One region of the Pantoea sp. Z09 genome, then DNA from elsewhere that is predicted to be linked to it. Evidence: predicted binding sites of a transcription regulator. Region 1 holds the regulator's gene; each other region holds the start of a gene.

Region 1 (7,453 bases):
GGCGCTGGCGGTGGTCGCCTCGGAGGATCAGAAATTCCCGACGCACTGGGGATTCGACGTCGATGCGATTGAATCGGTGCTCGACAGTGAGGGCACGCGCATGCGCGGCGCCTCCACGCTGTCGCAGCAAACGGCGAAAAACCTGTTTCTCTGGGATGGACGCAGCTGGCTAAGAAAAGGGCTGGAGGCGGGACTGACGGTGGGCATCGAAACCGTCTGGACCAAGCGACGCATCCTGACGGTCTACCTGAACATAGCCGAATTCGGCGAGGGGATCTTCGGCGTGGAAGCCGCCTCGCAGCGCTATTTTCACAAGCCGGCCAGTCGGCTGACTATCGCGGAAGCGGCGCTGCTGGCAGCGGTGCTGCCTAACCCAATTCGCTTCCGCGCCGACGCGCCGTCAGGCTATGTGCGCCAGCGCCAGCAGTGGATTATGCGGCAGATGCGCCAGCTGGGCGGCGAGGGCTTCCTGCAGCGTAATCATCTCGACTAAGCATCACTCTTCGTCGAAGCCGGCCTCGAAAAGTTCGATAACGGCCGCCAGCGCCTGGTGCTCTTCCGGGCCGCTGGCTTCAATCTCAATATGACCGCCTTTAGCAGAATCGAGCATCAGCAGGGCAATCACGCTGCTCGCCTCCGCCTCGGTGCCTGATTCGTTGCGCAGCAGCACTTCGGCGTCGAAGCTTTGCACCAGCTCGAACAGCTTCATCGCCGGTCGCGCGTGCATGCCCAGCTTGTTTTTGATTTCCACGGTTTGTTTAACGGTCATGATTTACGTTTTTCCAGCGTGCGATGGCGCGACTGCACGTTTTTGCCGCGTGAGCGGAAGTAGTCCGCCAGCTGCTCGGCGATATAGACCGAACGGTGTTTGCCGCCGGTGCAGCCGATAGCGACGGTCAGGTAGCTGCGGTTGTTGGTTTCCAGCATCGGCAGCCATAGTTCGAGATAGCTGCGCGTCTGATAGATAAAGTTATGCACTTCAGTGTGACGATCGAGAAACGCCGCGACCGGGCGATCGAGTCCGGTCATCGGGCGCAGTTTGGGATCCCAGTGCGGGTTCGGCAGAAAGCGCACGTCAAAAACGTAGTCGGCGTCGATGGGAATGCCGTGCTTGAAGCCGAAGGATTCAAACACCATCGTCAGCTCGCGTTCGCGCTTGCCCAGTAGCCGGGTGCGCAGCATCTCCGCCAGCTCGTGCACCGACATCTCAGAGGTATCGATAATCAGATCGGCGCGCGAGCGCAGCGGCTCCAGCAGATCGCTCTCTTCGTCGATGGCGCTTTCCAGCGACAGGTTCTTACTGGAGAGCGGATGCAGACGGCGCGTATCGCTGTAGCGGCGGATCAGCGTATTGCGATCGGCATCGAGAAACAGCAGCTGCGGCGAAAAGGCGTCCGGCAGATTATTCAGCGCATGTTCGAACACTTCCGGCGACTCCGGCATATTGCGCACGTCGATGCTGACGGCCGCCGAGATATTGCGTTCCATCAGCGAGTTCGCCAGCTCGGGCAACAGCACCACAGGCAGGTTATCGACGCAGTAGAATCCCATATCTTCCAGCGCGCGTAGCGCCACCGATTTTCCTGAGCCTGACCGACCGCTAACGATCATCAGCACCATGACCTTCTCTCCCGTTTTAAACCGGCGCGCACGCCGGTAAAAGCGCAGCGCGCGTTACTGCTCCTCTGGAGCTTCTGTAATGATGGCGTAGAGTTCTTCATCGCTCTGCGCCGCGCGCAGGCGGCGACAAACGGTTTTGTCCGCCAGACGCTTCGCGACCAGAGAGAGGGTGTGCAAGTGGGTTTTGCACTGATCCGCCGGCACCAGCAGCGCAAACAGCAGGTCGACCGGCTGGTTGTCTACCGCGTCGAAGGCGATGGGCTGGTCAAGGCTGATAAACACGCCGACCGCGCGCAGCGTGTCCTCTTCCAGCTTGCCGTGCGGGATCGCGATACCGTTGCCGATACCGGTGCTGCCCATGCGCTCACGGGTCAGGATCGCCTCAAACAGGGTTTGATGCGGCAGATTAAGCTGCTTCGCTGCCAGCTCGCTGATAATCTCCAGCGCGCGTTTTTTACTCTGGCAGTGTACGCCGCTGCGCGTGCAGTCCGGCGTCAGCACGGTGCTCAGTTCCAGTATCAGATCGTTGTTCATTATCGTTTCACTTGCGAGTTCACAGAGCCGCGGCGTGGCCGCGGCGCTTGCACAGATGGCAAAACGGGGCGGTAAATCCGCCCCATCCAGACCGCCCTGAGCGCGCGAGGCGCGCTGCAAGCGTGAAGGTTAGTGTTTGTTCAGTTTGTCTTTATGCCGGTTAAGCTGACGGGCGAGCTTGTCGACCAGCCCGTCAAGCGCCGCATACATATCTTCCGCTTCCGACGTGGCGTGCAGCTCGCCGCCGTTGACGTGTAAGGTCGCGTCCGCAACCTGAGTGACCCTTTCCACTTTCAGAACAATATAAACCTGATTGATGCGATCGAAATAGTGTTCCAGTTTGGCAAATTTGTTGTTGATGAACTCACGCAGCGGTTCGGTGACTTCAACGTTTTGCCCAGTGATATTTAGCTGCATAGGTCTTCCTTCTCATTTCTGTCAAACCAGCTGTTTCCGCTGGTTCGATGGCGGGATAGATAAAGACTCGCGATATTTAGCGACGGTACGGCGTGCCACCATAATGCCCTGTTCAGACAACATGGAGGTGAGCTTGCTGTCGCTCAAGGGTTTAGCGGGATTCTCCGCCGAGATTAATTTTTTCACCAGCGCTCGAATCGCCGTGGAGGAGGCTTCGCCGCCGCCTTCGGTGTTGACGTGGCTGGAGAAAAAATATTTAAGTTCGAAGATGCCGCGCGGGCTGTGCAGATATTTTTGCGTGGTCACGCGCGAGATAGTGGATTCATGCATATCCACCGCCTGCGCGATATCCGCCAGCACCATCGGGCGCATAAACTCTTCGCCCTGCTCGAAAAAGGCCTGCTGCTGCTCGACGATACAGCGCGTCACCTTCAGCAGCGTATCGTTGCGGCTTTCGAGGCTTTTGATCAGCCAGCGCGCCTCCTGCAGGTTGCTGCGGATAAACTGGCTGTCGCTGTCGTTGCGCGCGGCGCCGCCCATCGCGGCATAGTGCTGATTGATGCGCAGACGCGGCACGCTGTCGCTATTCAGCTCTACCGTCCAGCGCTTGCCAACCTTGCGCACCAGCACGTCGGGGATGACATATTCCGGCTCGCCGGTCTGCACCGACTGGCCGGGGCGCGGATCCAGCGACTGGATCAGCTGCATCGCCTCTTTCAGCACCTCTTCTTTAAAGCGGGTGACGCGCATCAGGCTGCGGAAATCGTGGTTGGCCAGCAGATCGAGATGTTCGCTGACAATCAGGCGCGCCTCGGCCAGCATCGGCGTGGCCGGGGCGAACTGGGAGAGCTGCACCAGCAGGCAGTCGCGCAGATCGCGCGCGCCGACGCCGACCGGATCGAAACGCTGAATGCGCTTCAGCACCGCTTCGACCTCATCCAGCGCCAGCTCGTCATTGCCCATGCTGTCGAGGATCTCGTCAAGCGAAACGGTGAGATAGCCGGTATCGTCGATGGCGTCGACGATAGAGGTGGCGATGGCGCGATCGGTGTCGGTGAAAGGCGTCAGATCCACCTGCCACATCAGGTAATCCTGCAGCGACTGGGTGGTTTCGCCCTGATAGACCGGCAGCTCGTCATCCTGATAGTCGGTGCCGGTGCCGGAAGGGGTGCCTGCGGTATACATCTCGTCCCAGGTGGCGTCGAGCGGCAGGTCGTCCGGCATCTCTTTCTGTTCCAGCGCCTCGCGCGTGTCCAGCACCTCATCTTCCTGATAGTCGCGGCTGTCGATCTCTTCGTGCACGTCAGCCTGCTCCAGCAGCGGATTGCTCTCCAGCGCCAGCTGCAGCTCCTGCTGAAGCTCAAGCGTAGAGAGCTGCAGCAGTCGGATGGCCTGCTGCAGCTGTGGAGTCATCGCCAGCTGTTGGCTGAACCTGAGTTGCAAACCTTGCTTCATATTCAGGACGGGATTTCCTAAGCAAACATCGTATTAACGACACCTTATCAGAGTCTGAACTCTTCGCCCAAATAAACCCGTTTAACCTGCTCATCTGCAAGTATTTCATTTGGCGTGCCGTGGGCGATCAGGTGCCCCTGGCTAACGATATAGGCGCGTTCGCACACCGCCAGAGTTTCACGAACGTTGTGGTCGGTGATCAGCACGCCGAGGCCGCTGTCGCGCAGATGCTCGATGATTTTTTTGATGTCGATAACCGAGATGGGATCGACGCCGGCAAACGGCTCATCCAGCAGAATAAATTTCGGATTGGCAGCCAGCGCACGGGCGATTTCGACGCGGCGGCGTTCACCGCCCGACAGCGCCTGGCCCATGCTGTCGCGCAGATGGGCGATATGAAACTCATCCATCAGCTCGTTGGCGCGATCCTGACGCTGCTCCTCGGTGAGGTCGTCACGGATTTGCAGCACCGCCATCAGGTTGTCGTAGACGCTCAGACGGCGGAAAATCGACGCTTCCTGCGGCAGATAGCCGATGCCACGACGCGCGCGCGCGTGCAGCGGCAGGATGCTGATGTCGTCGTCGTCAATGACGATGCGGCCCGCGTCGCGCGGCACGATGCCGACGACCATGTAGAAGGTGGTGGTCTTACCCGCGCCGTTGGGGCCCAGCAGGCCGACGATCTCGCCGGATTTCACCTGCAGGCTGACGTCTTCCACCACGCGACGGCCCTTATAGGCCTTCGCCAGGTTTTCTGCGATTAGTGTGGCCATAGCGATCAGTTACTCTTTTTCGGGCTGTTAGCGTTTTTGTCCTGCAGCTGCGACGGCACCAGCACGGTGGTGACGCGCTTGCTCTGACCCTGGCTGTAGGCCTGCATTTTCTGCTCTTTAACCAGATAGGTGATGCGGTCGCCTTTGATATTGCTGTCCTGCTGTTCGATGTAGGCGTTGCCGGTCAGCTCGACGAAATCTTTCGCCAGCTCGTAGTGCAGTTTGGCCGCGTGGCCCTGCACCGGCTTGCCGCTGTCCTGCATCTGGTAGAAGGTGGCCGGGTTGCCCCAGGCGTCAACGATGGTTTTATTGCTGTCGCCGCCGGGACGCGTGACCACCACTTTATCGGCGGTGATTTTAATGGTGCCCTGGGTGACGATGACGTTGCCGGTAAAGGTCGCCACATTGCCTTGCAGGTCCAGCGCCTGGTTTTCAGAGTCGATGTTGACCGGTTTGTCCGAGTCGCCGGTCACCGCCAGCGCGGGCAGACTGGCCGCCAGCAGCGCGCCGACCAGGAAAAACTTAAGGCTGTTGTTGTGCATTTTGGATTTCATAATAAGTTTTGACCTTTTCAATCAACTCGGCGTTTTTCGTCCGTAAATTTCCACGCATTTTCATGCCGGTAGAGTTAAAACCGCGCCCGAACAGCGTGACCTGGTCGTCGGACGTCACGTCCTGAGAGACGAGGTTGACCTGCGCATTGTCCGTTTTGATGCGCTGCAGCTGCGAATCCTGCGTCAGCGTATTTACTTCCACATGACCATACAGGTAAAGCATACGATCTTTGGTGAGTTTGGCTTTATCCGCGCGCACCGACCAGGTCGGCACTTTGTTTTCGTCGTAGGTGGTCATCACCGGCTTGTCGAACCAGCTCACCTCGTCCGCGGCGAAATAGGTCACTTTGTCCGACACCAGTTTGTACGCCAGCGCCCCTTGCGGGTTGTAGACCACGGTATTCGAATTCGCGCTGGTATAGGTCGGCTCCTGATCGCTGGCGGCGACCGGCGCGCTCGCGTCATCCTGGCTGGTCAGGTTCCAGCCGATCAGCACCAGCGCGATCAAGGCCAGGATCAGCGTTATCCAACGCCTGCTTCTACTCATACTGATAGCCCTTTGGCATCCTCAAATTTGTTCTGCGCCATTAAAATCAGGTCGCACACTTCGCGCACCGCGCCGCGTCCGCCCGCGATGCGCGTGACGTAACGGGCGCGCGGCAGCAGCACAGGATGCGCATCGGCGACGGCGACGCTCAGCCCCACTCTGGCCATGACTGGCCAGTCGATCAGATCGTCGCCGATATAGGCGACCTGCTCATCGGAAAGCGACAGTTTATCCAGAAGTTCGCGATAGGCCAAAAGCTTATCGGACTGTCCCTGATAAAGATGGCGAATGCCCAGGGTTTTGCAGCGATCCTCCATCAGGCGCGCATTGCGTCCGGTAATGATCGCCACCTCGATATCTGAGGTTAGCAAACAGCGGATGCCGTAGCCGTCGCGCACGTTAAAGGCCTTCAGCTCTTCGCCGTTGTTGCCCATGTAGATCACGCCGTCCGACATTACGCCGTCAACGTCGCAAATCAGCAGGCGGATCTGGCTGGCGCGCGCCATGACCTCCGCGCTAACGGGTCCGTAGCAGGTTTCCACCAGGGAAGTATTTAGCGACATGTTCGTTTCCTGTTCAGACTACGCCGGCGCGCAGCATGTCATGCATATGTACCACACCGAGCAGACGATCGTCATCGGCCACCAGCAGCGCGGTAATGTTTTTGTTTTGCATCAGGTTCAGCGCGTCGACCGCCAGCATATTGGGGCGCACCCGAATGCCGCCGCGCGTCATCACTTCCGAAATGGTGGCATGCTGGAAATCGATGCCCATATCGAAGATGCGGCGCAGGTCGCCGTCGGTAAAAATCCCCTCGATCTTCATCAGATCGTCGACAATCACCGTCAGCCCTAAATTTTTGCGCGTGATCTCCAGCAGCGCGTCGCGCAGCGAGGCGTCGCGCGTCACGTGCGGCATCTCGTCGCCGCTGTGCATAATGTCGCTGACGTGCAGCAGCAGCTTGCGTCCCAGCGCGCCGCCCGGATGCGACAGCGCGAAATCCTCGGCGGTAAAGCCGCGCGCCTCAAGCAGCGCCACCGCCAGCGCATCACCCATCACCAGCGTCGCGGTGGTGCTGCTGGTCGGTGCCAGCCCGAGCGGGCAGGCTTCCTGCGGCACCTTCACGCACAGGTGCACGTCAGCGACGCGGCCCATGGCGCTGTCGGGACGGCTGGTCAGGCAGATTAGCGGCACATGCTGCCGCTTTAGCACCGGGATCAGCGCCAGAATCTCGTTGGATTCGCCACTGTTAGAGATGGCGAGCACCACGTCGTTGCCACCGACCATGCCGAGATCGCCGTGGCTGGCTTCGCCGGGATGCACAAAAAATGCCGGCGTGCCGGTGCTGGCAAAGGTGGCGGCCATCTTCTTGCCGATATGGCCCGATTTGCCCATCCCCATTACTACCACTTTGCCCTGACAGCGATAGATCATCTCGCAGGCGCGGGTGAAGTCGTCGTTAATATACTGGTCCAGCTGTTCGAGACCTTCACGCTCAATGCGCAGTACCGCTTTTCCCGCCGCTTGAAAGTCGAAATTCGCGATTGAAAGCT
Region 2 (7,453 bases), 420 kb from region 1:
GTCCAGCTGCGAGATCTGCATCTGCAGCGGCGCGTCAACTTCCACCTGCGGCGGAGAAACGTGCTCAACGATCGCCTGGTACAGCGGGGTCATATCTTCAGCCATGTCGGTGTGATCCAGACCGGCGATGCCCTGCAGCGCAGACGCGTAAATGATCGGGAAATCAAGCTGCTCGTCGGTGGCGTCCAGGTTGACGAACAGGTCGAACACCTGATCCACAACCCAGTCAGGACGCGCGCCCGGACGGTCAATCTTGTTGATTACAACGATCGGCTTCAAACCATGGGCAAAGGCTTTTTTGGTCACGAAGCGGGTTTGCGGCATAGGGCCATCCATCGCATCGACAACCAACAGCACCGAATCCACCATGGACATGACGCGCTCTACCTCACCGCCAAAGTCGGCGTGTCCTGGGGTATCAACGATGTTGATACGGTAGTCATTCCATTTGATGGCGGTGTTTTTCGCGAGGATGGTAATCCCACGCTCTTTCTCCAAATCGTTGGAGTCCATCACACGCTCAGTCGCTTCGGTACGCGCGTCAAAGGTACCGGACTGTTGCAGCAGCTTATCAACCAGGGTGGTCTTACCATGGTCGACGTGCGCGATGATGGCGATGTTACGCAAATTTTCGATCACAACTTTGCCTCAGGCATTAGAAATAGCGCGCTATTGTACACGGATTAAGCGGGATACTGAATACGATCACACTTTTCCCCATAAGTTTATTGTAGTGGCGTTAATTTGCGCTGGATGCGGTGCACTTAATGCACTAAGTTGGGGGAATGCACCTTTTTGGTGCTTAGGATTGGCGAAAAAGCACGCTTTTGGTGCAAATTTGCCAGCCTGGTGCAGCCCACAGGCGACAAAAGAGTGCGTACAGAGGCGATTTAGCCGTGCTGAAAAAAGTTGGCACAATATTCGCTTTATCTCTTTCAAGCGAAAACAGCAGTTGCACGACGGTTGCAGAGCTTGACGAGATCGGTTGGTTGGGGATGGCGCTCAGACACATTTCATTCCAGACGACGCAGCCACTCACCACGATGATAATGACCTTTTCCAGGAGAGTTGAGTATGTCCGCTGAACACGTTCTCTCGATGATGAACGAGCACGAAGTTAAGTTTGTTGACCTGCGTTTTACCGACACCAAAGGTAAAGAACAGCACGTTACTATCCCTGCTCACCAGGTTAACGCTGACTTCTTCGAAGAAGGCAAAATGTTTGATGGCTCCTCTATCGGCGGCTGGAAAGGCATTAACGAATCAGACATGGTGCTGATGCCGGACGCGACCACCGCGGTACTGGATCCGTTCTTCGAAGACCCGACGCTGATCATCCGTTGTGACATCCTCGAGCCAGGCACCATGCAGGGCTACGATCGCGATCCGCGTTCCATCGCCAAGCGCGCTGAAGAGTATCTGCGCTCATCCGGCATCGCCGACACCGTGCTGTTCGGACCGGAGCCGGAATTCTTCCTGTTTGACGACATCCGTTTCGGCTCGTCGACTTCTGGCTCGCACGTCGCTATCGACGACATCGAAGCGGCCTGGAACACCGGTAAAGAGTACGAAGGCGGCAACAAAGGTCACCGTCCTGGCCTGAAAGGCGGCTACTTCCCGGTTCCGCCGGTTGACTCCGCACAGGACATCCGTTCGGCCATGTGTCTGACCATGGAGCAGATGGGCCTGGTAGTAGAAGCGCATCACCACGAAGTGGCGACTGCCGGTCAGAACGAAGTGGCGACCCGCTTCAACACCATGACCAAGAAAGCGGACGAAATTCAGATCTACAAATATGTGGTGCATAACGTCGCGCACGCCTACGGCAAAACCGCGACCTTTATGCCGAAGCCGATGTTCGGCGACAACGGTTCTGGCATGCACTGCCACATGTCGCTCTCTAAAGGCGGCGTGAACCTGTTCGCTGGCGACAAATACGGCGGCCTGTCTGAAACCGCACTGTTCTACATCGGCGGCATCATCAAGCACGCGAAAGCGATCAACGCCCTGGCGAACCCGACCACCAACTCTTACAAGCGTCTGGTGCCGGGCTACGAAGCGCCGGTTATGCTGGCTTACTCCGCGCGTAACCGCTCCGCCTCTATCCGTATTCCGGTTGTTGCCAGCCCGAAAGCGCGTCGTATCGAAGCGCGCTTCCCGGATCCGGCTGCTAACCCGTACCTGGCGTTCACCGCGCTGCTGATGGCTGGCCTGGACGGCGTGATCAACAAGATCCACCCGGGCGATGCGATGGACAAAAACCTGTACGATCTGCCGCCGGAAGAAGAAGCGGAGATTCCAAAAGTTGCAGGTTCGCTGGAAGAAGCGCTGATCGCGCTGAACGAAGACCGCGAGTTCCTGACGCGCGGCGGCGTCTTCACCGACGACGCGATCGACGCCTATATCGAACTGCGTAAAGTTGAGAACGACCGTATTCGCATGACGCCGCACCCGGTTGAGTTCGAACTCTACTACAGCGTTTAATCTTTATTCTGCACAGGGCGCGTCGCGGCTTCAGGCGGCAACGCGCCACATACAGAAGATTTTTGTTGCCGTGGAAACTTTAGCCCATCTCCGGATGGGCTTTTTTCGCCGCGAAATCATCGTTCAGCCGTCTGAAACCGGACGCGGAAGAGTATAATGCACTAAAATAGTGCAGAGGAACGCTGTATGGCAACTGGCACCCTGCCCGACGCGGGACAAATTCTCAACTCCCTGATCAACAGTATTCTGCTAGTGGATGACGAGCTGGTTATCCACTATGCCAATCCGGCGGCGCAGCAGCTACTGGCGCAAAGCTCACGCAAACTGTTCGGCACGCCGCTGCCCGATTTAACCGGCTACTTTTCGCTGAATATCGAGGTGATGCGCGAGAGTCTTGCGGCTGGCCAGGGGTTTACCGACAGCGAAGTGACGCTGGTGGTCGACGGCCGCGCGCACGTTATGGCGCTCACGGCGCAGCGGCTGCCGGACGGCTTTATTCTGCTGGAGATGGCGCCGATGGATAACCAGCGTCGCCTGAGCCAGGAGCAGCTTCAGCATGCGCAGCAGGTGGCAGCGCGCGATCTGGTGCGCGGCCTCGCTCACGAGATTAAAAATCCGCTGGGCGGCCTGCGCGGCGCAGCGCAGCTGCTGTCGCGCGCGCTGCCCGATCCGTCGCTGAACGAATATACCAAAGTGATTATCGAGCAGGCGGACCGTCTGCGTAACCTGGTCGACCGCCTGCTCGGCCCGCAACAGCCCGGCATGCACATCACGCAGAGCATTCATCAGGTAGCGGAACGCGTGGTGAATCTGGTGTCGATGGAGCTGCCGGAGAACGTCAGGCTGGTGCGCGATTACGATCCCAGCCTGCCGGAGCTGCCGCACGATCCCGACCAGATTGAACAGGTGCTGCTCAACGTGGTTCGCAACGCGCTGCAGGCGCTGGGCGAAGAAGGCGGCACCATTATCCTGCGCACCCGCACCGCCTTCCAGCTGACGCTGCACGGCACGCGCTACCGTCTGGTGGCGCGTATCGACGTGGAAGACGACGGCCCGGGCATACCGGCGCAGCTGCAGGATACCCTGTTTTACCCGATGGTGAGCGGCCGCGAAGGCGGTACCGGTCTGGGTCTCTCTATCGCCCGTAGCCTGATCGATCAACATTCAGGAAAAATTGAGTTTAACAGTTGGCCTGGACACACCGAATTCTCGGTTTATCTGCCTATTCGCCAGTGAGGTTTCTATGCAACGAGGGATAGTCTGGATCGTCGATGACGATAGCTCCATCCGCTGGGTGCTTGAACGCGCGCTCACTGGAGCCGGTTTAAGCTGTGCCACTTTCGATAGCGGCAATGAGGTGCTGGACGCGCTCTCGACCAAAACCCCAGACGTTTTACTGTCAGATATTCGCATGCCGGGCATGGACGGGCTGGCGCTGCTGAAACAGATCAAGCAGCGTCATCCGATGCTGCCGGTCATCATTATGACGGCGCACTCCGACCTGGACGCGGCGGTCAGCGCCTATCAGCAAGGGGCGTTCGACTACCTGCCGAAGCCCTTTGATATCGACGAGGCCGTGGCGCTGGTCGAGCGCGCCATCAGCCACTATCAGGAGCAGCAGCAGCCGCGCAATCAGCCGGTCAGCGGTCCTACCACCGACATCATCGGCGAAGCGCCAGCGATGCAGGATGTGTTCCGCATTATCGGCCGCCTGTCGCGCTCGTCGATCAGCGTGCTGATCAACGGCGAGTCGGGCACCGGGAAAGAGCTGGTGGCGCACGCGCTGCATCGCCACAGTCCGCGCGCCAAAGCGCCGTTTATCGCGCTCAATATGGCGGCGATCCCGAAAGATTTGATTGAGTCCGAGCTGTTCGGCCATGAGAAAGGGGCGTTTACCGGCGCGAATCAGATCCGTCAGGGCCGCTTCGAGCAGGCGGACGGCGGCACGCTGTTTCTCGATGAGATCGGCGATATGCCGCTCGACGTCCAGACGCGCCTGCTGCGCGTGCTGGCCGACGGGCAGTTTTACCGCGTCGGCGGCTATGCGCCGGTGAAGGTGGATGTGCGCATTATCGCGGCCACCCATCAGAACCTTGAGCGCCGGGTGCAGGAAGGCAAGTTCCGTGAGGATCTTTTCCATCGCCTGAACGTTATCCGCGTGCATCTGCCGCCGCTGCGCGAACGTCGCGAAGACATTCCGCGCCTGGCGCGCTATTTCCTGCAGGTGGCGGCGCGCGAGCTGGGCGTCGAGGCGAAAATTCTCCATCCGGAAACCGAGGCGGCGCTGACGCGTCTGCACTGGTCGGGTAACGTGCGCCAGCTGGAGAACACCTGTCGCTGGCTGACGGTGATGGCGGCGGGCCAGGAAGTGTTGATTCAGGATCTGCCGCCGGAACTCTTTGAGTCCAGCACGCCGGAGAGTCCGGTGCAGTCGCTGCCCGACAGCTGGGCGACGCTGCTGGCGCAGTGGGCCGACCGCGCGCTGCGCTCCGGTCATCAAAACCTGCTCTCTGAAGCGCAGCCGGAAATGGAGCGCACCCTGCTGACCACGGCGCTGCGTCATACGCAGGGCCACAAGCAGGAAGCGGCCAGGCTGCTGGGCTGGGGACGCAATACCCTGACGCGCAAACTGAAAGAGCTGGGCATGGAGTAACAATGCGGGTAAAACAAGGCGATTTTTTACACAACTTATCGCCTTGACCCGCTTTACACACCGATGCCGTTCAGTATCATACGGGCGGCTATCGGGAGAAGAAGCAATGTTTGAATCCTTCCTTCACATGGTATCGCACAACCTGGCCGTTATCGGCAGCGCCGCCGGCCATTCGCCGCAGGCCGCCGTCGCTGCCGTGCTGTGCGCTATCATGGTCAATCTGTTTCAGTAATCGCCGCGCCTGCGCGTACTCTTATGCGCGCAGGCGCGCTGCTGTGCTAAATCACGCGTGAGAACTGCTGCTGACGCGCCTTTTGCCGCAGATAAAGGTCAAAGCACATGCAGATGTTGCGGATCAGTAATCGGCCCGCGCCGGTCACCTGCAGCCCGTGGTCACGCCGCTCCACCAGCCCGTCCGCAATCAGCGGCTGCAATAGCGCCAGGTCCTCGGCGAAGTAGTCGCTGAAGCGTATCGCGTGTTGCGCTTCGATGGCGCGGAAGTCGAGCGAGAAGTTGCAGATCAGCGTTTTTATTACGTCGCGGCGCAGACAGTCGTCATCCGTCAGCGCCACGCCGCGCCACAGCGCCTCGCCGCGCGTCGCCACCGCCTCATACCAGCGATTCAGATCTTTTTCATTCTGCGCATAGCTGTCGCCGATCATGCTGATGGCGGAGACGCCGAGGCCGAGCAGATCGCTGTCGCCCTGTGTGGTGTAGCCCTGGAAATTACGGTGCAGCACCCCGGCGCGCTGCGCCTGGGCCAGTTCATCCTGCGGTTTCGCGAAGTGGTCCATGCCGATGAAGTCATAGCCCTGCTGCGTCAGCGTGGCGATGGTCTGCTGTAAGATCTCCAGCTTGCTCTGCGCCGACGGCAGCTCCTGCTCTTTGATTTTGCGCTGCGCCGCAAACAGCGCCGGCAGATGCGCGTAGTTGAACACGCTCATGCGGTCCGGGTTGAGCGCGATAACGCGCTGCAGCGTATAAGCGAAGCTCTCTGGCGTTTGCAGCGGCAGACCGTAGATAAGATCGATGCTGGTGGAGTGAAAGCCCTGCTCGCGCGCCCGGGCCATCAGCGCGAAGATCGCCTCTTCATCCTGAACGCGGTTGACGCGCGCCTGCACCGCCTTATTAAAGTCCTGCACGCCCATGCTCAGCCGGTTAAAGCCGAGCTGACGCAGGTGCGTGATGGTATCCGGCTCGATTTCACGCGGATCGACTTCGATCGACATCTCCAGATCGTCCGCCAGGCTGAAGTTTTCTCGCAGCAGCGCCACCAGCCGGGAGAGCTGCTCGTGATTAAGAAAGGTCGGCGTGCCGCCGCCCCAGTGCAGCTGCGTCACGCGGCGCTGGCGAAACAGCGGCGCGCGCTGACGTATCTCCTGCGCCAGCGCATCCAGATAGCGGTCCGCTTTATGCAGCTGGCGCGTCACCACCTTATTACAGCCGCAGAAGTAGCAGAGCTTATGGCAAAACGGGATATGCACGTAGAGCGACAGCGGACGATCGGGATAGCGTGCGACGGCGCGCTGAAACGCCGCAGCGTCGTAGCGCTCGCTAAACTCCAGCGCAGTGGGATACGAGGTATAGCGCGGGCCGGCGTAATTGTATTTCTCAATTAACCGCTGATCCCAGGAGACGGGTTGCAGAAACATGCTTACTCCTTCCGGTGACGTCTCAGAGAAGGTCGCGATGCAGAAGAGAGGAAAGGTGAGCGGGACTGAACCCGACGTAAACGTGACTTCAGACGCGACAGGCGTCGTAGTTTAGCCAATAACAGGATGAGATAACATGTCAGCAGCAGCGCTAAAATTGATCCAGGCCAAAACATAACGATTTACCTGTCTGGCGCGGCATGCGCGGATGCGCATGCCGATCAAAACTCAGTTGCCTTTCAGCAGGCGATACATATCTTCTTCGGCCTGCTCATCTTCCGCCTCGTCATCCATGTCGATGCCGAGCTGCTCCATCAGTTCATCGATGCGGTCCAGGGTTTCATCCAGCCAGGCCTGCTCTTCCGCCGACAGCGTTTCGCCGTTTTCCATGCGATCCAGCAGCGCGTCGAGACGCTCGCTGTTTTCCAGCTGCGCCAGCTCCTCTTCCGGACTAAGACGCACTTTCTTCTCTACCGGCGGTTTCACCGCCTTTTTCACCGGCGCGCTGGACGTGGCGCCGTCAGCGATCAGCGGAATCGGTTTTTTGCTGCCGATACGCGGGTCTTTGGCTTTATTGCCCTGGCCAGATTTTCCCGCGCTAACGGCAGGATTGGCGCGACTGCCAGAGGCGTTGCCGCGATGCTTTTTATCACGCTTGCGATCG
Region 3 (7,453 bases), 570 kb from region 1:
CAGCCGCAGCGCGGCCAGCAGCCCATCGACACCAGCTCAAATACAGTTAAGGGAAAGCGCGTCTCCAGCTCGCTGCGCTGCGGCATCCAGCCGATCGCTTTGCGCGGCAGACTTAGCTCGCACGCGCCGGCCACCGGCCGCAGCAGGCCAGCGATGGTTTTCAGCAGCGTTGACTTGCCGCTGCCGTTGGCGCCGATTAGCGCCGTCATGCTTCCCGCCATGAGTTCAGCATTAATTTCCGGGGTGACCGCGACCTTCTGATAACCCGCCTGCAGTTGGGTAAAACGCATCACGCACGCATTCCCCATACCATCGCCAGCGTCAGCAGCGCGATGACCAGCAGCGCGACCGCCACCCGACCACCCAGTGAAAGCAGCATTCCACTTTGATTCATGATCCACTCAATATGTTATAACATAACAATACACTACCTTATCTGCAGGTGGGCGGCGAGAGCAAACTGTTTCAAAAGTTATCAGCGGGCCGCAACGGCTGGCAGCAGAGATACGCCATTGCGCTGATTTGGCGAGAAAAAAGGCTAAACGAATAACAATGACAGGTTTTACCGTCTTTCTGCCTGTTGCAAAGTGGTTGCATAAGTCTAATGATCGGTTTATCAATCCAGAGAGCCGGAAAAAGATATGTCACTACAGCTCGAAAGCAATATCAATGGGGATAACCCAGGCATCCCAGAATTAACGGCGTTTATCCAACGGAATATTCCCAAAATAGCGCAGCCCCTGGCCGGGATCTGCAATGGTATTCACCCCACGCGCAGTTACTTCCTGAGAGTTTTAAAATAAAGTCTGTCGAAAAGTTAGCCAGCAATCGTTTTAAAATGCTTTATCAATTTAGCGGTCATATATTTAGTCCTTGTCTGGATTTAAACGAAACATTTACGCGTGAAGAGCAGGTTATGTTTCAGGTTTTTCCCGGCAGAGTTGAGTTCGAGCTGATTGACAACCAGCAACCCTCCCCTGCTGACGAATTGTAATATTTGGTAATTGAGGTGAGCAAATCTAATGATTGTGACGTATATTTAATGTGTCTTTCACTCTGACCGCTATTCAACATCGCTTCCTGGCCGCTTAACCTAAACTCGCCGCGCTGCGGCATCCGTGCAAGCTATGGAGGGGAAAAAGATGGACGAGTACTCACCGAAACGGCATGATATTGCCCAGCTTAAATTCTTGTGTGAGAGCCTGTTTGATGAAAGTATGGCGACGCTGACCGACAGCCACCATGGCTGGGTTAACGACCCGACTTCAGAGAGCAATTTACAGCTTAATGATTTGATTGAGCACATCGCTTCTTTCACGATGAATTACAAAATAAAGCATGCTGAAGATGAAGCCCTGATTACGCAAATCGACGACTATCTTGATGATACCTTTATGCTGTTTACTAATTACGGTATCAATGCACAAGATTTGAATCGGTGGCAGCGTTCCGCCCGGCGCTTATTTAATATTTTTAGCGAAGAGTGTGCTTACCTTCAGCAACCCAGTCACTCCATTTAGGTAAACATGAGACCGGTTTATTTATGAACGATAAAATGTTGACGAAAACCGATTATTTGATGCGGCTGAGACGCTGCCGCTCAATCGACACGCTGGAGCGCGTGATCGAAAAAAATAAGTATGAACTTTCTGATGATGAACTGGCGGTATTCTATTCAGCTGCCGATCACCGTCTGGCTGAACTGACGATGAATAAGCTTTACGACAAAGTGCCCGGCTCGGTATGGAAGTTTGTGCGTTAATAGCCTGTTTTGCTTCTCCCTTTGCTGCAACCTGCCCTTTTTGTTTCAGATAAATGTGTAACTCGCCATGGAATGGCGGTTATGAGCGTCGCTTGAGGATTTTTGGCGGGGAGAAAGTGGTGGAGGCCCTGCCAGCCACATCCCGGCACACGCGTCACCTGCTGCGGCTGCTTCCTTCCGGACCTGACCGAGTTCACAAGTTAGCATTGCGGGAGGACCAACAGAGCCTCCATTGACAAGCCCTCTTTCGAAGGCGGGGGCATTATCAGGGAAGGCCCGGCCAATTGCAAGCGCCGCCCGGGCGACCGTTGTTTTCTTGAACAGCACATCAACGCAGCGCCTCCTCTCTCTGTGCTACAGTGGCATTTTGCTTCTGGGACATCGCTATGGATCCGCAAGAGAGTTTTCAGCAGCGCATCTGGCACATCGTTGCCGCTATTCCCGCTGGCAAAGTCGCCACCTATGGCGATATCGCGCGGCTTGCCGGTTCACCGCGCGCCGCGCGCCAGGTCGGCGGCGTTTTGCGCCGTCTGCCGCCAGGTAGCCAGCTTCCCTGGCATCGCGTGATTAACCGACACGGCACCATCTCCCTACAGGGCGACGATCTGCTGCGGCAGCGCGACGCGCTGGCGGAGGAAGGCATAGAGATAAGCGACAGCGGACAGGTAGAGCTGGCACGCTATCGCTGGCAACCCTGACAAGCGGGGCGAAGACGCCCCGCTGCGAGTCGATTACAGGCTGGTCGGCGCAGGCACCGAAGAGGATGGCGTCACCTGGGTCGGTGACGTAGACGGCACGGTAGTGACCGCGCCCGGCTGCGTCAGCAGCGCGGTTTGCGGCACCGGCACCAGCAGCAGCTCCGCTTTGGTTCCGCCCTGATTGATCACCGGCTTCACGGCATCGGTAATAAACGCCAGCTTGCCGTCGATGGTAATCGCCGCGCTCAGCAAGATGCGCGCGTTGGGCTGGATATCGGCCGGATTAAACGGCAGGACAAACTGGAACGGTGCCTGCTTGCCCTGCGTGTGCACGGCGCGCTGCGACAGCACTTTTGACGGCGCATCCGACAGCGAGGCGTCGGAGAGCGTCACCGTCAGCACCGCGTCTGGCGGCAGCGCGATACGCTGACGGATATAGACCGTACCGCTTACGTTAGGCTGCGCGATAGCCGCCTGCTGCCCTGCTGCGCTGGCGCCCAGCGTCGGCACCGGAACCGGTTTGCTGTGATCGGCACAACCGGCGGCGGCTGCAATTAAGGTAATACCACTTACCACTTGCCAGAGTTTCATTGATGTCGTCTCCATCTGATCACTATGATTATCGGCTGCGAATGTCTCGTACAGGGTTTCACTCGCCTTATGTCCTTAATCCTGGCATAAAATGCAGATATTTCCTGTCGCCCTCCGGCGCACTCTTTGATTGACGGCAACTGGTCGGATCTTTCACACTGAGCCGGTTAACTTTGTGAGGATTGCACTATGAGCCAGGCGCTGCAAAATCTGCTGAATTTATTAAATCTGGAAAAGCTGGAAGAGGGCCTGTTTCGTGGCCAGAGCGAGGATTTAGGACTGCGTCAGGTGTTTGGCGGTCAGGTAGTGGGTCAGGCGCTCTATGCAGCGAAACAGACCGTGCCGGAAGCGCGCATCATCCACTCTTTTCACAGCTACTTCCTGCGACCGGGCGACAGCAAGAAAGGGATTATTTACAACGTGGAAACCCTGCGCGACGGCAAAAGCTTTAGCGCGCGCCGCGTCAGCGCCATTCAGAACGGCCAGCCGATTTTCTATATGACCGCGTCGTTCCAGGCGCCGGAGAGCGGCTTCGAGCATCAGAATGCCATGCCCGAGGTGCCCGGCCCGGACATCCTGGCCTCGGAGCAGGATCTGGCGCAGAAGATGGCGCATCTGCTGCCGGAAAAGGTGCGGGAGAAGTTTATCGCCGAGCGGCCGCTGGAGATACGCCCGGTGCAGATCCACAACCCGCTAAAAGGCCGCGTCGATGAGCCGGTGCGTCAGGTGTGGATCCGCGCCAACGGCGGCCTGCCTGCCGATCTGCGCATTCATCAGTATTTGCTGGGCTACGCTTCTGACCTCAACTTCCTGCCGGTCGCGCTACAGCCGCACGGCAAGGGTTTTCTGGAAGCGGATATGCAGGTCGCCACCATCGACCACTCGATGTGGTTTCACCGCCCGTTCAACTTCAGCGACTGGCTGCTCTACAGCGTGGTGAGCACCTCCGCTTCCGGCGCACGCGGCTTTGTGCGTGGCGAGTTCTATAACCAGCAGGGCGTGCTGGTCGCCTCTACCGTACAGGAAGGGGTCATGCGCCAGCGCAGCGAATAGGCAAGATCGCGCAGGCAAAAAAAAGGGGCGAATCATCGCCCCTTGTTGCTGTTGTTATTATTTAGCGCACTGCTCTTCTTTGCCCGACGGCTTACTGGTTGTAAGCGTTCTCGCCGTGGCTGTTGACGTCCAGACCTTCGCGCTCCTGCTCTTCCGGCACGCGCAGACCGACAATCATATCCGCCAGCTTAAAGCCGATAAAGGCGACCACTGCCGACCAGACGATGGTGACGCCGACGCTGAACAGCTGCACCCAGACCTGATGGCCCATGGTGACGCCTTCAGCATAGCCGACGCCGCCCAGCGAAGAGGAGGCGAAGACGCCGGTCAGGATACAGCCGACGATGCCGCAGACGCCGTGCACGCCGAAGACGTCGCACGGGTCATCCACGCGCAGCATTTTCTTCAGCGAGGTAACGCCCCACAGTCCAGCCAGACCGCCCACCAGACCAATAATCAGCGCGCCGCCGACACCCACGTAGCCGCAGGCTGGGGTGATCGCGACCAGACCCGCGATAAAACCTGAACAGGCGCCCAGCAGCGACGGCTTGCCGCGCACCGCCCACTCACCGAAGGTCCATGACAGCACCGCGCCCGCGGTCGCCACCACGGTGTTGAGGAAGGCCAGCGCGGCGATTTCATTAGCGGCGGAGGCGGAGCCGGCGTTGAAGCCAAACCAGCCGACATAAAGGATCGCGGTGCCGGTAAACACCATCGGCAGGTTGTGCGGTTTAAACGCCTCTTTGCCAAAGCCGGCGCGCTTGCCCACCAGATAGGCGCCCACCAGGCCGGCGATCGCGGCGTTGATATGCACCACCGTGCCGCCGGCGAAGTCCAGCGCCCCATCCTGTGCCAGGAAACCGCCCGCCCAGACCATGTGCGCAATCGGCAGATAGGCCAGCGTGACCCACACGCCAACGAAAATCAGCACGGCGGAGAAGCGAATACGCTCGGCGATGGCGCCGACGATCAGCCCCACGGTAATACAGGCGAACGATGCCTGGAACGCCACGTGGATATACTGATAGAAGCTGCCCATCACTGCTTTCAGCTCGATGTTTTTCAGCATCGCCCACTGGAAGCTGCCGAAAAAGGCGTTGCCTTCGCTGAACGCCAGCGAATAGCCATAAATAATCCACAGCACGCAGACCAGCGCAAAGGTCACCGCCACCTGCGTCAGCATCGAAAGCACGTTCTTGCCGCGGATTAAGCCGCCGTAAAACAGCGCGATCCCTGGAATCGTCATAAACAGCACCAGCGCGGTGCAAATCATCATAAATGCGTTATCGGCCTTATCCGCAACGGCAGGCGCAGCCATCGCCAGCGACGGTACCAGCGCCAGGCTGATGAGGCCCAACAAGGTGAATGCTTTATTCATTTTTTTCCATCCCATCAGATTACGTAGCCGAAATTACAGCGCTGCTTCGTCGGTCTCGCCGGTGCGAATACGGATAACGCGCTGAAGCTCAGCGACAAAAATTTTGCCGTCACCGATCTTGCCGGTGTAGGCCGCTTTGCTGATCACATCCACCACCTCGTCGAGCTGGTCGTCAGCGATGGCGACATCGATTTTGACCTTGGGCAGAAAGTTCACGCTGTACTCGGCGCCGCGATAGAGTTCCGCATGGCCCTTCTGGCGGCCAAATCCTTTAACTTCAGAGACGGTCAGCCCCTGAATGCCGATAGAGGAGAGGGCTTCGCGCACATCCTCCAGTTTGAACGGTTTGATGACCACGGTAACCAGCTTCATTGCATCCCCTCCGGGTAGTAGACAAGTGAGTCGCGTCAGACACGCAGAGACAGAAGCAAAGGCTGTGCCAGGAATACAAACAGGGACAGAAAGAGAGGTAAAAGCAGCGCAGTACGGCTCGGGTCAGGAGAGCGAAAGCGGCTGCTCAGAAAAGCGAGGCGTAGCGGTTAAAAAACTGCACTTCTTTGGTGCTGGTGGCCTCAAAGAAGTGCACAGATACAGAACATTCTGATAATTGCGCGCAAAAAAGGTGCAATCTAGTCAACGGCGGCGATCGCCTTGCCCGACGCGAGTTCATCACCCGCCTGCTGCAGCTGATACATCTGCCAGTAGCGTCCCTGCCGCGCCAGCAGCGCGGCGTGATCGCCCTGCTCTACCACCTGACCGCGATGCAGCACCAGAATGGTGTCCGCCTCGGTAATGGTCGACAGACGATGAGCGATAACCACCAGCGTGGTGTGCTGGCGCAGCGCGCGCAGCGTCTGCTGAATCGCCTGCTCGGTGCCGGAGTCGATGTTGGCGGTCGCTTCGTCGAGGATAAGGATCTGTGGCATCTCCACCAGCACGCGCGCCAGCGCCAGCAGCTGCTTCTGCCCGACCGACAGCGTGTTGCCCTGCTCGCCCAGGCGCGTATGGATGGTATCGGGCAAGGCGCGCGCCAGCGACGCCAGCTGCACCCGCTCCAGCGCCTGCCACACCGCCTCTTCGCTGATATCGCGGCCAAGGCGCACGTTAGCCAGCAGGCTATCCGCCAGCACCACCGGATCCTGCTGCACCATGGCGATGCCGCGGCGCAGCGTCTGATGGCTGAGCTGGCTAATGGGCCGGTCGTCCAGGCATATCTCGCCGTGCGTCGCCGGGTAGTAGCCCATCAGCAGGTTGGCGAGCGTGCTTTTGCCGCTGCCGGTATGCCCGACCAGCGCGATAAAACTGCGCGCCGGCACCTCAAGGTTGATATCGCTCAGCACGTTGCGATCGGCGCGATAGGCGAAGCTGAGGTGCCGCAGCGCGATGCGGCCAGACGCCAGCGGGCGATCGTCGGCGCCGTAGCGCTGCTGAGCCGCATCCATCAGCTCGAAAATACGTTCCCCCGACACCACCGCCTGCTGCAGCATCGACTGCTGCGTGGTGAGTTCGATCAGCGGTTCGTTCAGGCGCCCGAGATAAGTAATAAACGCATAGAGCACGCCGACTTCGAAAATGCCCGGCGAGGAGAAGCTAAACAGCAGCAGCAGACCGCAGAGGATCATCGCTGAAAACAGGCTAAGCAGCGGACGCAGCAGAAACCCGTCGAGCCGCAGCGTCTGCATGCGCGCCAGATAGTGCGCACGGCTGGCCTCGCTCATGCGCTCGCCGAAGCGCGCCTGCTGGCGAAACTGCTGGATGACGCTCATGCCGTTGATCACTTCGTTGAAGCCGTTATTGATATCCGCCAGATAGCTGCGCACGCGACGCGCGATCGGCGTGCTGTAGCGCTGATAAATCAGCATCACCGTCAGCACCAGCGGAAAGATCGCCATCGCCACCAGCGCCATGCGCCAGTCGAGGCTAAACATCGCCACCATCATCGCGCCGATCAGCGCCGCGCTGCGCAGCACC

What was found. The regulator sigma-54, encoded in region 1, starts transcription at its own class of promoters, with help from an activator protein. The targets are predictions, from matches to a motif close to GTTGGCACANNTTTCGCTNT.
Region 2: a site for sigma-54 is predicted at 909-928, ahead of glnA (glutamate--ammonia ligase). Genes of this name have one in related genera too.
Region 3: a site for sigma-54 is predicted at 5,907-5,926, ahead of glnK (P-II family nitrogen regulator). Genes of this name have one in related genera too.

The regions. Positions count from the first base shown of each region.
Region 1 is NZ_CP092373.1:3,442,468-3,449,920, reverse strand. Features, by position in the region: gene mtgA (monofunctional biosynthetic peptidoglycan transglycosylase) at 1-493, shown strand, start outside; gene npr (PTS phosphocarrier protein NPr) at 497-769, opposite strand; gene rapZ (RNase adapter RapZ) at 766-1,620, opposite strand; gene ptsN (PTS IIA-like nitrogen regulatory protein PtsN) at 1,675-2,154, opposite strand; gene hpf (ribosome hibernation promoting factor) at 2,284-2,571, opposite strand; gene rpoN (RNA polymerase factor sigma-54) at 2,593-4,026, opposite strand; gene lptB (LPS export ABC transporter ATP-binding protein) at 4,074-4,799, opposite strand; gene lptA (lipopolysaccharide ABC transporter substrate-binding protein LptA) at 4,805-5,353, opposite strand; gene lptC (LPS export ABC transporter periplasmic protein LptC) at 5,322-5,900, opposite strand; gene kdsC (3-deoxy-manno-octulosonate-8-phosphatase KdsC) at 5,897-6,463, opposite strand; gene kdsD (arabinose-5-phosphate isomerase KdsD) at 6,477-7,453, opposite strand, start outside.
Region 2 is NZ_CP092373.1:3,867,239-3,874,691, forward strand. Features, by position in the region: gene typA (ribosome-dependent GTPase TypA) at 1-639, opposite strand, end outside; gene glnA (glutamate--ammonia ligase) at 1,075-2,484, shown strand; gene glnL (nitrogen regulation protein NR(II)) at 2,671-3,720, shown strand; gene glnG (nitrogen regulation protein NR(I)) at 3,728-5,137, shown strand; gene MC269_RS18460 (YshB family small membrane protein) at 5,244-5,369, shown strand; gene hemN (oxygen-independent coproporphyrinogen III oxidase) at 5,416-6,789, opposite strand; gene yihI (Der GTPase-activating protein YihI) at 7,018-7,453, opposite strand, start outside.
Region 3 is NZ_CP092373.1:2,870,196-2,877,648, forward strand. Features, by position in the region: gene MC269_RS13820 (metal ABC transporter ATP-binding protein) at 1-293, opposite strand, end outside; gene MC269_RS13825 (hypothetical protein) at 642-803, shown strand; gene tomB (Hha toxicity modulator TomB) at 1,143-1,520, shown strand; gene MC269_RS13835 (HHA domain-containing protein) at 1,544-1,762, shown strand; RNA gene ffs (signal recognition particle sRNA small type) at 1,889-1,985, opposite strand; gene MC269_RS13845 (MGMT family protein) at 2,149-2,460, shown strand; gene MC269_RS13850 (YbaY family lipoprotein) at 2,494-3,051, opposite strand; gene tesB (acyl-CoA thioesterase II) at 3,241-4,104, shown strand; gene amtB (ammonium transporter AmtB) at 4,196-5,482, opposite strand; gene glnK (P-II family nitrogen regulator) at 5,516-5,854, opposite strand; gene MC269_RS13870 (SmdB family multidrug efflux ABC transporter permease/ATP-binding protein) at 6,112-7,453, opposite strand, start outside.